DNA from 2 places in the Mycobacterium antarcticum genome. Region 2 is predicted to be linked to the other one. Evidence: predicted binding sites of a transcription regulator. Region 2 holds the regulator's gene; the other holds the start of a gene.

Region 1 (6,249 bases), 2.7 Mb from region 2:
CGTGGATGCCATAACTACTCTCGCACTTGACAATTGATTGCGTCCGCGTCAAATGGACAAACCGCGATCACCTCCGCCAGGTTCGAGTCCGTCGACCGGCGCCCCCGATGGGAGTTCGACATCTTGCAAGGCAAACAACATCGTGATCCTGCGGATGCGGGTCGACTAAGCGCGCTCTCCGAGCGATTTGCTCCCGTAGTGCGATATGACCTGCCCGCCTCGCTGGTGGTCTTCCTCGTCGCGCTGCCACTGTCTCTGGGCATCGCGATCGCCTCCGGTGCGCCGGCGATGGCGGGTCTGATCGCCGCCGTGGTGGGTGGCGTCGTCGCGGGCGCGCTCGGCGGATCACCGCTTCAGGTCAGCGGTCCTGCGGCGGGCCTCACGGTCATCGTGGCCGGTCTGGTCGCCGAGTTCGGTTGGAAGGTGACCTGCGCCATCACCGTGGCGGCAGGTGTTCTCCAGGTGCTGTTCGGTGTGAGCCGGATCGCCCGCGCGGCCCTGGCGATTTCACCGGTCGTGGTCCACGCGATGCTCGCCGGGATCGGCCTCACGATCGTCCTACAACAAGTCCACGTATTGCTGGGCGGCGACTCACAGAGTTCGGCTTGGCGCAACGTGCTCGAACTGCCGAACCAATTGTTCGGCGCCGACCGGCCGGGTCTCATCGTCGGTGCGCTGGTCATCGTCATTCTGGTGGGGTGGCGCTGGGTACCGAAGCGCATCAACAAGATTCCGGGGCCGCTCGTCGCGATCGTCGCGGCGACCGCGGTGGCCATGGTGTTCGCGCTCGACGTCGAGCGTGTCACGCTGGATGGGTCGCTGCTCGACGCCATCGCGCTGCCGGGCCTGCCGGACGGTAACTGGGGCGCCTTCGCCACCGGTGTGCTCACCGTCGCTCTGATCGCGAGCGTCGAGAGCCTGCTGTCCGCGGTGTCGGTCGACCGGATGCAGAACGGTCCGCGCACGAACTTCGACCGCGAACTAGTCGGCCAGGGAACGGCGAACATTGCGTCCGGCGCCCTGGGCGGCCTCCCCGTCACCGGGGTCATCGTGCGGAGCTCGGCGAACGTGGCCGCCGGGGCCAAGACCCGGGCGTCGGGAATCATGCACGGCATCTGGGTGCTGGTCTTCGCTCTCCCGTTCGCGGGGCTCGTCGAGGCCGTTCCCATGGCGGCACTCGCCGGTCTGCTGATCGTGATCGGGTTCCAGTTGGTCAAACGCGCACACATCGAGACGGCCAAGCGCACGGGCGACATCGCCGTCTACGCGGTCACCATCGTCGGTGTCGTCTTCCTCAACCTCCTCGAGGGCGTGTTGATCGGCCTCGCGCTATCGATCGCGCTGACGGTGTGGCGGGTGGTCCGCACCCGGATCGTGGCCGAACCCGCCGATGACGGCACGTGGCGCGTCGTCATCGAAGGCTCGTGCAGTTTCCTGTCGCTGCCGCGGCTCACCGGTGTACTCGCCTCGGTGCCGCCGGGAACCAAGGCGACGGTCGAGCTGTCGGTGGACTTCATCGACCATGCCGCGCACGAGGCGATCGACGATTGGCGCCGCCAGCACTGCGCAGGCGGTGGCACCGTGGACATTCGCCAACTGGGCTCCGTCGAGATGGCCAGCGCACTGGATGGTCCGCCGGTGCGCGACATCCAGGCCGTCGACGTACGCGCCGGCGTCATGCCGTGGAGCTCGTGGCAGGGCGAGGTCACGAATGGTCAACGCAGTGAGGGGGATTCGTCTGCGGTGCTGAACGGGTTGGCGATCTACCAGCGTCGAACGGCATCCCACATGCGCCCCCACCTGGAGAAGCTCGCCCACGCGCAGGAGCCGGAGACGCTGTTCATCACCTGCACCGACTCGCGGATCGTGCCCAATGTCATCACGAGTAGCGGACCCGGTGACCTGTTCACGGTGCGCAACGTCGGAAACCTGGTGCCGGCCGATCATCGGGATCCGTCGGTGGAGGCTGCCATCGCGTTCGCGGTCGAGAAGCTCGACGTCTCGTCGATCGTGGTGTGTGGGCACTCCAGCTGCGGGGCAATGCACACCCTGCTCGGGGGCAAGGCGCCGCGCAGCCCCGGTGAGCAGCACCTGTCGACCTGGCTGGCGTACGGCAATCCCACCCTCGGGGCGTTCGACGGCGGCGACCACCCGGTGGCCCGCGCGGCAGCCGAGGCCGGCTTCGGTCCGGTGGATCAGTTGAGCATGGTCAATGTGGCGCTGCAGGTCGAGACCCTCGTCCGTCATCCGCTCGTCGTCGACCCGCACCGGCGAGGGACGCTCGAGGTCTTCGGGGTGTTCTACGACATCGCCAGCGCGGTCGTCCTGCGCATCACGACCACCGGCGTCGACTCCTTCGAGCTGGCGGCGAACCCCGCGTGACGCGCGTGGCCGCTAACCCTGAACGGTGGGGCGGATGGTGATGTCGCCGATCTCGACGTCGGGCGGCTGCTCGATCGCGAAGGCGATGGCTCTCGCGACGGCGTCGGCCGGGATGCCGAAGTCTTGGGTGTGGAGTTCAGTGCGGACGTACCCCGGAGAGATCGAGGTCGTGCGCACCACACCGTCGGTGGACTCTTGGCGGAGCGCCTCCATGAAGGTGCGCACGGCGTTCTTCGTCGCCGCATAGGCGGCCATCGTGGGCACGATCTTGAGGCCGGCCGTCGAGACCGTCGTGACGAAGTGGCCGCTGCCCTGGCGTTGGAACACCGGCATGGCGGCGGCGACGCCGTAGAGCACGCCGCGGAGGTTGACGTCGATCATCGTCGACCAGCCGTCGACATCGCCGTCGATCACCGGGCCAAGGTGCGCGATGCCGGCGTTGGAGACGAGCACGTCGAGCCTGCCGAACTCGTCCACCGCCCGGCTGACGAGTCGCTCCAGATCGGGTCGTCGGGTCACGTCCGTCGGCTCGACGAGCACGTGGGCACCCCGCTGCCGCAGCTCGGAGGCGAGGCGGTCCAAGCGATCGGCCCGGCGCGCTCCGAGCACCACCCTGGCTCCCCGCCCCGCCAACAGCCGGGCGGTCGCCTCCCCGATGCCGCTACTGGCTCCGGTGATCGCCACGACCTTCTCGAGCTGAACTGGTGTGGTCATCCGAACTACGACCATCGATCCCGCACCCGTATTCCCAGTCACCACAGCGCGCGGCCGCCGAGGAACCGGGGAACAAACCGCACTGGCCCAGGGTTGAGCGCATCAGGCTGAACTTTGAAGGAGTCACATGTCTGAAAGCATCGCAGTGCCCGTGCTCTTCGTCAGCGAGCCGATCGTGCTGCCCGGGATGGTCGTTCCGGTCGAACTGGACGACGCCGCCAGGACCGCGGTCGACGCCGCACAGGCCAGCGAGAGCGGCAAGCTGTTGATCGCGCCGCGCCTCGAAGACCGCTACCCCACCTACGGCGTGATCGCGTCGATCGTGCAGGTGGGCCGCATCCCCGGTGGTGGTGCCGCCGCCGTCGTCCGCGGTGAGCGTCGGGCCCACATCGGCTCCGGGACCACCGGACCCGGCGCGGCACTGTGGGTGGAGGTCACCGAGGCGACCGAGGTCGAACCGACCGACGAGACCAAGGCGCTCGCCGCCGAATACAAGAAACTCCTGCTGGCGATGCTTCAGCGCCGCGAGGCATGGCAGATCGTCGACGTGGTCAACAAGATCAGCGACCCGTCTGCGCTCGCCGACACCGCCGGCTACGCGTCGTACCTCACCGACGTCCAGAAGCGCGAGCTGCTGGAGACCGAGGACGTGGGGCAGCGGCTGCGGCTATTGATCGACGTGACCGCCGAACACCTCGCCGAGACGGAGGTGAACGACAAGATCGCCGACGACGTCCGCAGCGGCATGGAGAAGACGCAGAAGGAGTTCCTGCTGCGCCAACAGCTGGCCGCGATTCGCAAGGAGCTCGGCGAGGGCGAACCCGACGGGTCCGACGACTACCGCGCCCGTGTCGAGGCCGCCGATCTGCCCGAGAAGGTGCGCGAGGCCGCGCTGCGCGAGGTGGGCAAGCTGGAACGCTCTAGCGAGCAGAGCCCCGAGGGCGGCTGGATCCGGACCTGGTTGGACACCGTGCTCGACCTGCCGTGGAACGTCACGACCGAGGACTCGACCGATCTGGCGTCGGCCCGGGAGATCCTGGACGCCGATCACCACGGGCTCGACGACGTGAAGGATCGCATCGTCGAGTACCTGGCCGTGCGCGCCCGTCGTACCCAGCGGGGGCTGCAGGTCGTCGGGGGCCGTGGTTCGGGCGCCGTGATGGTGCTGGCCGGCCCTCCCGGCGTGGGCAAGACCTCGCTCGGTGAGAGCGTGGCGCGGGCGCTGGGCCGCAAGTTCGTGCGCGTCGCCTTGGGTGGCGTGCGCGACGAGGCGGAGATCCGCGGTCACCGGCGCACCTACGTCGGCGCGCTGCCGGGTCGGCTGGTCCGGGCGATCGGCGAGGCGGGCTCGATGAACCCCGTCGTGCTGCTGGACGAGATCGACAAGGTGGGTTCCGACTACCGCGGCGATCCGAGTGCGGCGCTGCTCGAGGTCCTGGACCCCGCGCAAAACCACACGTTCCGCGACCACTACCTGGATCTGGATCTGGACCTGTCGGACGTGGTCTTCCTGGCCACGGCCAACGTGATCGAGAACATCCCGTCGGCGCTGCTGGACCGGATGGAACTGGTGCAGATCGACGGCTACACCGAAGACGACAAGGTGGCCATCGCGCGTGACTTCCTGCTGCCGCGGCAGCGGGAGCGGGCGGCGCTGACCGCTGAGGAAGTCGAGGTGACGGATGTCGCGTTGCGGAAGATCGCGGCCGACTACACCCGCGAGCCCGGTATGCGTCAGTTCGAGCGCTTGCTGGCCAAGGCGTTGCGCAAGGCCACTACCAGGTTGGCCAAAGCTGACGAACCATTGGTGATCGATGAGCCCGATCTCGTTGACTACCTTGGCCGTCCGCGCTTCACGCCGGAGTCCGAGGAACGGACCGCGGTGCCCGGCGTGGCGACCGGTCTGGCCGTCACGGGGCTCGGTGGTGACGTGCTCTTCATCGAGGCGAACGCCAACGACGGGGACGCCGGCCTGCAGTTGACCGGTCAGCTGGGTGACGTGATGAAGGAGTCGGCGCAGATCGCGCTGTCCTACGTCAAGGCGCACGCCGAGCAGTTGGGCGTCGACCGTGCAGCGTTGGATCGGCAGATCCACGTCCACTTCCCCGCGGGTGCGGTGCCGAAGGACGGTCCGTCGGCAGGTGTCACGATGGTCACGGCCCTGGTGTCGATGGCCACCGGGCGGAAGGTCCGCTCCGATGTCGGCATGACCGGTGAGGTCACGCTGAACGGTCGGGTGCTGCCGATTGGTGGGGTGAAGCAGAAGCTGCTCGCTGCCCAGCGGGCCGGCCTGAAGACGGTGTTCATCCCGCAGCGCAACGAGGCCGATCTGGACGACGTCCCGGCCGAGGTGCTCGACGCGCTGGAGGTGAAGCCGATGACCGACGTCGCCGACATCGTCGCCCAGGCGTTGGAGCCGGCGGAGGCGGCAGCCACCGTCGCGGCCTGACACACGACCGCGAGCAGACGCAAAGGGCCCTGATCGAGTCGGTTTCAGGGCCCTTTGCGTCTGCTCGCGCAGAAGCAGAGGAGCGGAGAAGCTGGGCTGGACGCCGGCGACGTGAGAACCTCGAGGCATGGCCTACGACGAGGAGCTGGCCAACCGCGTCCGTGAACTCTTCGCCGCCGTGGGTGGGGTCGAGGAGAAGCGGATGTTCGGCGGGCTGGCGTTCCTCGTCGGGGGCAACATGGCGGTGTGCGTCAGCGGTAGCGGTGGGTTGATGGTTCGCGTCCCCGCCGAGCAGACCGACGCACTGACCGCACGCGACCACGTCGAACCAATGATCATGGGCGGCAAGGAGACCCGAGGCTGGATCAGGGTGACCACCGACGGGCTGACGACTACGCGCCGCCTGGGTGCCTGGGTCGACCGCGGTACCGCCTACGCCTCCAGCCTGCCCGCCAAGTAGCGGCGTTTCCCGTCGCCGCCACCGGGTATCACCGCGCCATGGCCACCAGCGACTCCAGCCAGAACGACACCGCGAATCGACTCCTCAAGGTGGCGGGTAAGACCTACGCCGACGAGGCAGGTATCACGATGAAGGACACGCCGATGCCGCTGTTCCAGTTGCTGGTGCTGTGCATGCTGGCCAGCAAGCCGATCGATGCGGGCATCGCGGTCGAGGCCGCTCGCGAGCTGTTCCACGCCGGTCT
Region 2 (6,249 bases):
TGCTGATGGTGGCCGGTGGGACGGGTCTCGCCCCGCTGCGGTCGATCATCATGGACCTGAGCCGCTTCGGGGTGAACCCGCGCGTGCACCTGTTCTTCGGCGCTAGGTTCCCCTGCGATCTCTACGACTTGAAGACGCTGTGGCAGGTCGCGGCGACCAACCCGTGGCTGTCGGTGACCCCGGTGTCGGAGTACTCCACCGATCCGCCGTGGGCGGCCGATTACCCGGCCGTGACTCCGCCACGCGGTCTGCACGTCCGCCAGACCGGCACGCTGCCCGAGGTGGTGACGAGGTACGGGGCATGGGGCGACCGCCAGATCCTGGTGTGCGGCGGACCGCAGATGGTGACGGCCACGAAGGCGGCGCTGATCGCCAGGGGTGCCGATCCGCTCGGCATCCAACACGATCCACTCGCCAGTTGAGCGTGACAGAATCTCCGGATGTCCGAGTTCGAAGCCATCACGCTGACCGACCCGTCATCCTCGGTGACCGCCACCTTCGTGCCGCTGGCGGGGATGGTGGCCACGTCGCTCCGCGATGGCGACCACGAGTTTCTCGGTCAGCGCCGCGGCCTCGATGCCTACATCACCGCGGGTAAGACGATGGGCATACCAATCCTGTATCCGTGGGCAAACCGGTTGAGCGCCAGCAAGTATGGGATCAACGGCGCCGTCGTCACGCTCACGCCCGGCACCGGCGGCGTGCGGACCGACGAACACGGCGTGCCGATCCACGGCGTGCTGGCCGCCTACCCCGGCTGGCTCGTCACGGAGCGTTCGGCCCATTCCCTGACGGCCGTCCTCGACTACGGCGGCAAGCCGCGGCTGCTCGCGTCGTTCCCGTTTCCCCATGTCCTCACGCAGAAGGCGACGCTCACCGACCGCACCCTGACCATCGAGACCACGGTGATGCCGACGACCGCCGCATCAGTGCCGCTGTGCTTCGGGTACCACCCGTACCTGACGGTGCCCGGCGTCCCGCGCTCGGACTGGCTGCTGGAGACCCCGACGATGCGGCATCTACCGGTGGACAACTGGGGCATCCCGACGGGCGCGCACGAAGACTGGATCGGTTCCGCCGAACCGCTGGGTGCCGACGTGTACGACGATGGCTTCGATCAGGTGCCCGCCGGCGCGCGGTTCACCCTGTCGGGTGGCGACCGACGCGTGGAGCTCACGTTCGTCAAGGGCTACCCCGCCGCCCAACTCTTCGCGCCGAGCAGCGACGACATCGTCGCGATCGAACCGATGGCGGCGCCCACGGATGCGTTGCGCCGCGGCAATTACCGCTTCGCCGTCGCGGGCAGGCCGGAATCGGCAGTGTTCTCCGTGAAGGTCACCTAAGCGACGGCGCCTGCTACTCCTGACGCCGACGGCGGACGGATCGGGGCTGCCACACCACCAGCGCCGTGCTCTTCGGCACCACCGCGACGTCGCGCCGCTGATTGGCGCGCAGCCGATCCAACTCGTCGGCCATCTCACTCATCCGCGACCGCAAAGCCTCGACCTGATTGGTCAGCTCGATGATGCGCTTGATCCCGGCCAGGTTGACGCCCTCGTCCTGGGACAGCCGCTGCACCTCGCGGAGCAGGTCGACGTCGTGCTGGGAGTATCGGCGCCCGCCCCCCGAACTGCGCTGCGGACTGACCAGCCCGAGCCGGTCGTACGTCCGCAGCGTCTGCGCGTGCATGCCGGCGAGCTCGGCGGCCACCGAGATCAGGAAGCCGCGGGCGGTCTCCTCGTGGTTGCCGGCGCCCATCACGCGCCCGTCCATCCGGCCCGCGGGTCGAACCCGGCGGCCCGCTCCGCCTTCGCGTAGGCCTCGAGTGCCTCGGCCGCCTCACCCTCGAGGTTCGGCGGAACCGCGACCTTCACGGTGACCAACAGGTCGCCGTGACCGCCTGCGCGCTTGGGGACGCCCCTGCCCCGCACCCGCAGGATTCGACCGTCGGAGGTGCCCTTGGGTACCCGGACCCCGACCTTGCCCTCCAGCGTCGGCACGGAAAGCGTTGCGCCCAGCGCCAATTCGTGGAAGCTGACCGGTACCGTCACGGTGAGGTCGTCACCGTTGCGGCCGAACACCTTGTCCGGGCGCACGTGCACGGTCACGAACAGATCCCCCGAGGGGGCGCCGCGGAGACCGGCTTCGCCCTGACCCGCGAGGCGGATGCGCTGACCGTCTTCGACACCGGGTGGGATCCGCACGTTGATGGTGCGCGTGCGGGTCGTCACTCCCGTGCCGCGGCACTCGTCGCACGGATCCTCGATGATCGAGCCGCTGCCCCGGCATTCGGTGCACGGCTCGGAGAACCCGAAGGCGCCCTGATTGCGGTTGATGACGCCGGCGCCGTTGCAGCTCGGGCACACCTTCGGGCTGGTGCCCGGACGCGCGCCGCTGCCGTGGCAGTTGGTGCACGGCGCGGGGCTGGTCAGCCGCAGCGGCATGGCGACGCCCTTGGTGGCCTCGAGGAACGACAGTTCCGTCTCGGTCTCCAGGTCGTTGCCGCGCCGCGGACGGCTGGGCCGTGGCTGCTGTGCGCCCCGGCCGAAGAGGCCGCCGAACAGGTCGCCGATGTTGGCCCCGCCCGACTGCGGAGCGGCGTCGAACAGATCGCCGAGGTTGAATTCGGCTCCGTCGCCGCCGAATCCGCCGAAGTTACCGCCACCGCCGCCACCGCTGTATCGGCGACCGCCGCCGTTGGCGAAGAGCCGACGAGTCTCGTCGTACTCCTTGCGCTTGGCCTTGTCCAGGAGGACGTCCTTGGCCTCGCCCACGGCCTTGTACCGCTCCTCGGCCACCGGGTCGTTCGGATTGCGGTCGGGATGGTTCTCGGCCATCAACTTGCGTGCGACGGACTTGATCTCGCTGTCGCTGGCGTCGGAGGTGACGCCAAGCTCCTTGTAGAAGTCCTTCTCAACCCACTCGCGCTGAACCATGGTGCGTCACCTCCTCACCCTTCTGCATCGTCGTTCCTGCTTACTCGTCTGATTCTGAGTCGTCGTCGCCACTCTGGTCACCAACGGGGTCCGAAACCTCGTTCGTGTCGGGGGAATCGACGACGCCGACCATCGCGTGCCGGAGCACCGGGCCATCGCCGAGGCGGTAACCCTGACGCATCACCGAGCCGATCACCGGGTTGCTGCCGTCGCCCTCGTGCTGCACGGCTTCGTGCAACGACGGGTCGAACGGATCGCCCTCCACACCGAAGGGCACCAGCCCGATGGTCTGCATGGCGGCCGTGAGCTTGTCGGCGACCGACTTCAGTGGACCGGACTCCAGGTCACCGTGGCGGCGGGCACGCTCGAGGTCGTCGAGCACCGGCATCAACTGAGTGGCCGCGAAGGCCTTACCGCGTTCGGCCGCAGCCTGTTCCTGTCGCACGGAGCGCTTGCGGTAGTTGTCGTATTCCGCCTTGACGCGTTGCAGCGTGGCCTTGAGCTCGGCGGCCTCGTCGTTCGCGGGTGCCGGCTCCGGCGCCGACCCGCTGGGGGTCGACGCCGCGCCTGCATCACGCACAGCACCCGTCTCGGGATCGACGCGCCGTTTGTCGGTGATGGTCACCGGCTCGTGCGGATCGTTCTCCTGAGTCACTTGCGCTCCTGCTCGTCGTCCTCCACGACCTCCGCGTCGACCACGTTGTCGTCGGCGTTCGAGGAGCCGTCGGCCCCAGCACCTCCGCCCTGCTCGGCCTGGGTGGCCTCGTAGATCGCCTGGCCGAGGGCCTGGGACTCGACGCCGAGCTTCTCCATCGCGGACTTGATCGCCGTGATGTCGTTGCCCTCGAGGGCGGACTTCGCCTCGGTGATGGCGGACTCCACCTTGGACAGCGTCTCCTCGGGGACCTTGGAGCCGCCATCGGCCTCACGTTGTTCCTTGATGAACTTCTCGGTCTGGTAGACCAGCGCCTCGGCGTCGTTGCGGGCCGTGGCCTCTTCGCGACGCTTGCGGTCTTCATCGGCGTGTGCCTCGGCGTCCTTGATCATCCGATCGATGTCCTCCTGGGAGAGGCCGGAGCCCTCCTGGATCTTGATCGTGTTCTCCTTGCCGGTGCCCTTGTCCTTGGCGGTGACGTGCACGATGCCGTTGACGTCGATGTCGAAGGTGACCTCGATCTGGGGCGTGCCACGCGGGGCGGGCGGGATGCCGGTCAGCTCGAAGCTGCCGAGCATCTTGTTGGCCGAGGCAATCTCGCGCTCACCCTGGAAGACCTGGATCTGCACCGAGGGCTGATTGTCGTCGGCGGTGGTGAAGGTCTCCGACCGCTTGGTGGGGATGGTGGTGTTGCGCTCGATCAGCTTGGTCATCACGCCACCCTTGGTCTCGATGCCGAGGCTCAGCGGGGTCACGTCGAGCAGCAGGACGTCCTTGACCTCACCGGCCAGCACACCTGCCTGCAACGCGGCACCGACGGCCACGACCTCGTCCGGGTTGACGCCCTTGTTGGGCTCCTTGCCGCTCATCTCCTTGACCAGTTCGGTCACGGCGGGCATGCGGGTGGAGCCACCGACCATCACGACGTGGTCGATCTCGGAGACCGAGACGCCCGCGTCCTTGATGACCGACTGGAACGGCTTGCGGGTGCGGTCCAGCAGGTCCTGCGTGATCTTCTGGAACTCCGCGCGGCTGAGCTGCTCGTCGAGGAACAGCGGGTTCTTGTCCGCGTCGACCGTGATGTAGGGCAGGTTGATCGACGTCGACTGGCCCGAGCTGAGTTCGATCTTGGCCTTCTCGGCCGCTTCGCGAAGACGCTGCATGGCCATCTTGTCCTTGGTCAGGTCGATGCCCGCCGAGGCCTTGAACTTGTCCACCAGCCAGGTGACGATCCGGTCGTCCCAGTCGTCGCCACCGAGGTGGTTATCGCCGGAGGTGGCGCGGACCTCGACGACACCGTCGCCGATGTCGAGCAGCGAGACGTCGAACGTGCCGCCACCGAGGTCGAAGACCAGGATGGTCTGCTCCTTGTCGGCCTTGTCCAGGCCGTAGGCCAACGCCGCCGCGGTGGGCTCGTTGACGATGCGCTGGACCTCGAGGCCGGCGATCTGGCCGGCTTCCTTGGTGGCCTGACGCTGCGCGTCGTTGAAGTAGGCGGGCACGGTGATGACCGCGTCGGTGATGTCCTCGCCCAGGTAGCTCTCGGCGTCGCGCTTGAGCTTCATCAAGATGCGCGCGCTGATCTCCTGCGAGGTGTAGTCCTTGCCATCGATCTCGACGGACCAGTCGGTGCCGATGTGGCGCTTGACCGAACGGATTGTCCGGTCGACGTTGGTGACCGCCTGGTTCTTGGCGGGCTGACCGACCAGCACCTCACCGTTGCGCGCGAACGCGACCACGGACGGGGTGGTACGGGAGCCCTCTGAGTTTGCGACGACGACGGGTTCGCCGCCTTCGAGCACCGAGACGACGGAGTTGGTGGTCCCGAGGTCGATACCGACCGCACGAGCCATAGTTACTGCCTCCTGAATAGAGAAATGCTTACGGGTCTGAGTGGACCACGCTCAAGCTTGCCCCCGCGGGTACGCGGCTGTCAAGCCAGAGTTGAGCCTGATTCACTCAAGTTGTCGACTGGGTCAACGGGCCGGGTGGGTGATTCATTCCCCACGCAGCCCGCCGAGCCCGTCGAGTGTGCGCACCCATCCGCCTCCCCCGGCGCGTGGCGGATGACACCGCACACTCGCGGGTCTAAGCGCTCGGCGAACGCTCGGCGTTCCCCCATTCGGTGGATACGGCATTCATCCGGTTCATCCACCAATCCCCCGACAGACGCCAGGCGCGCGGCGCGAGATAGTTGTCCCAACGCCGAAAACGGCACTCAGACAAAAGGAGTCGACATGAACACCATCACGCGCACCATCGCCGCCACCGCCATCCTCGGCGCCGCCGCACTCGGCCTGGCCGGCACCGCCAACGCGGTCACCAACACCGAGCCCACCGGCCCCGGCTACGCCTACAGCCCCGGCACCTACGCCACGCCAGCCCCCACGGCCAAGCCCGGCTGGCACGACAACCACGGCCCCGCCTACATCGCCCACCTCAACGGCAAGTAGGCCCGGCCCGAAACACCCCAGGACCCACCAGGCCCTCCCCAACCAATCCCCGGGGGAGGGCCTGGTGTATTTCCCGTCGCAGCAGTGTGACCGTGCTGGCGTCAAACCGATCGGCGCTGCACTCACGGTGATCGCAACGGTGTTTTCGACACGAGCAGTTCTGAGAACCTTCCCCGGTGATCGAACTGACGAACTTGACCAAGTC

Evidence for each region. The regulator HspR, encoded in region 2, represses chaperone genes until heat shock. The targets are predictions, from matches to a motif close to ANNTGAGTNNNNNNNACTCANNT.
Region 1: a site for HspR is predicted at 3,188-3,210, ahead of lon (endopeptidase La). Genes of this name have one in related genera too.

The regions. Positions count from the first base shown of each region.
Region 1 covers NZ_AP027291.1:2,676,825-2,683,073, forward strand. Annotated here, with positions in the region: gene QUE68_RS13215 (SulP family inorganic anion transporter) at 121-2,382, shown strand; gene QUE68_RS13220 (SDR family oxidoreductase) at 2,395-3,096, opposite strand; gene lon (endopeptidase La) at 3,224-5,545, shown strand; gene QUE68_RS13230 (TfoX/Sxy family protein) at 5,673-6,005, shown strand; gene QUE68_RS13235 (HhH-GDP family DNA glycosylase) at 6,044-6,249, shown strand, end outside.
Region 2 covers NZ_AP027291.1:5,350,354-5,356,602, forward strand. Annotated here, with positions in the region: gene QUE68_RS26105 (FAD-binding oxidoreductase) at 1-422, shown strand, start outside; gene QUE68_RS26110 (aldose 1-epimerase) at 441-1,343, shown strand; gene QUE68_RS26115 (heat shock protein transcriptional repressor HspR) at 1,357-1,758, opposite strand; gene dnaJ (molecular chaperone DnaJ) at 1,758-2,936, opposite strand; gene grpE (nucleotide exchange factor GrpE) at 2,977-3,591, opposite strand; gene dnaK (molecular chaperone DnaK) at 3,588-5,444, opposite strand; gene QUE68_RS26135 (hypothetical protein) at 5,829-6,044, shown strand; gene QUE68_RS26140 (methionine ABC transporter ATP-binding protein) at 6,221-6,249, shown strand, end outside.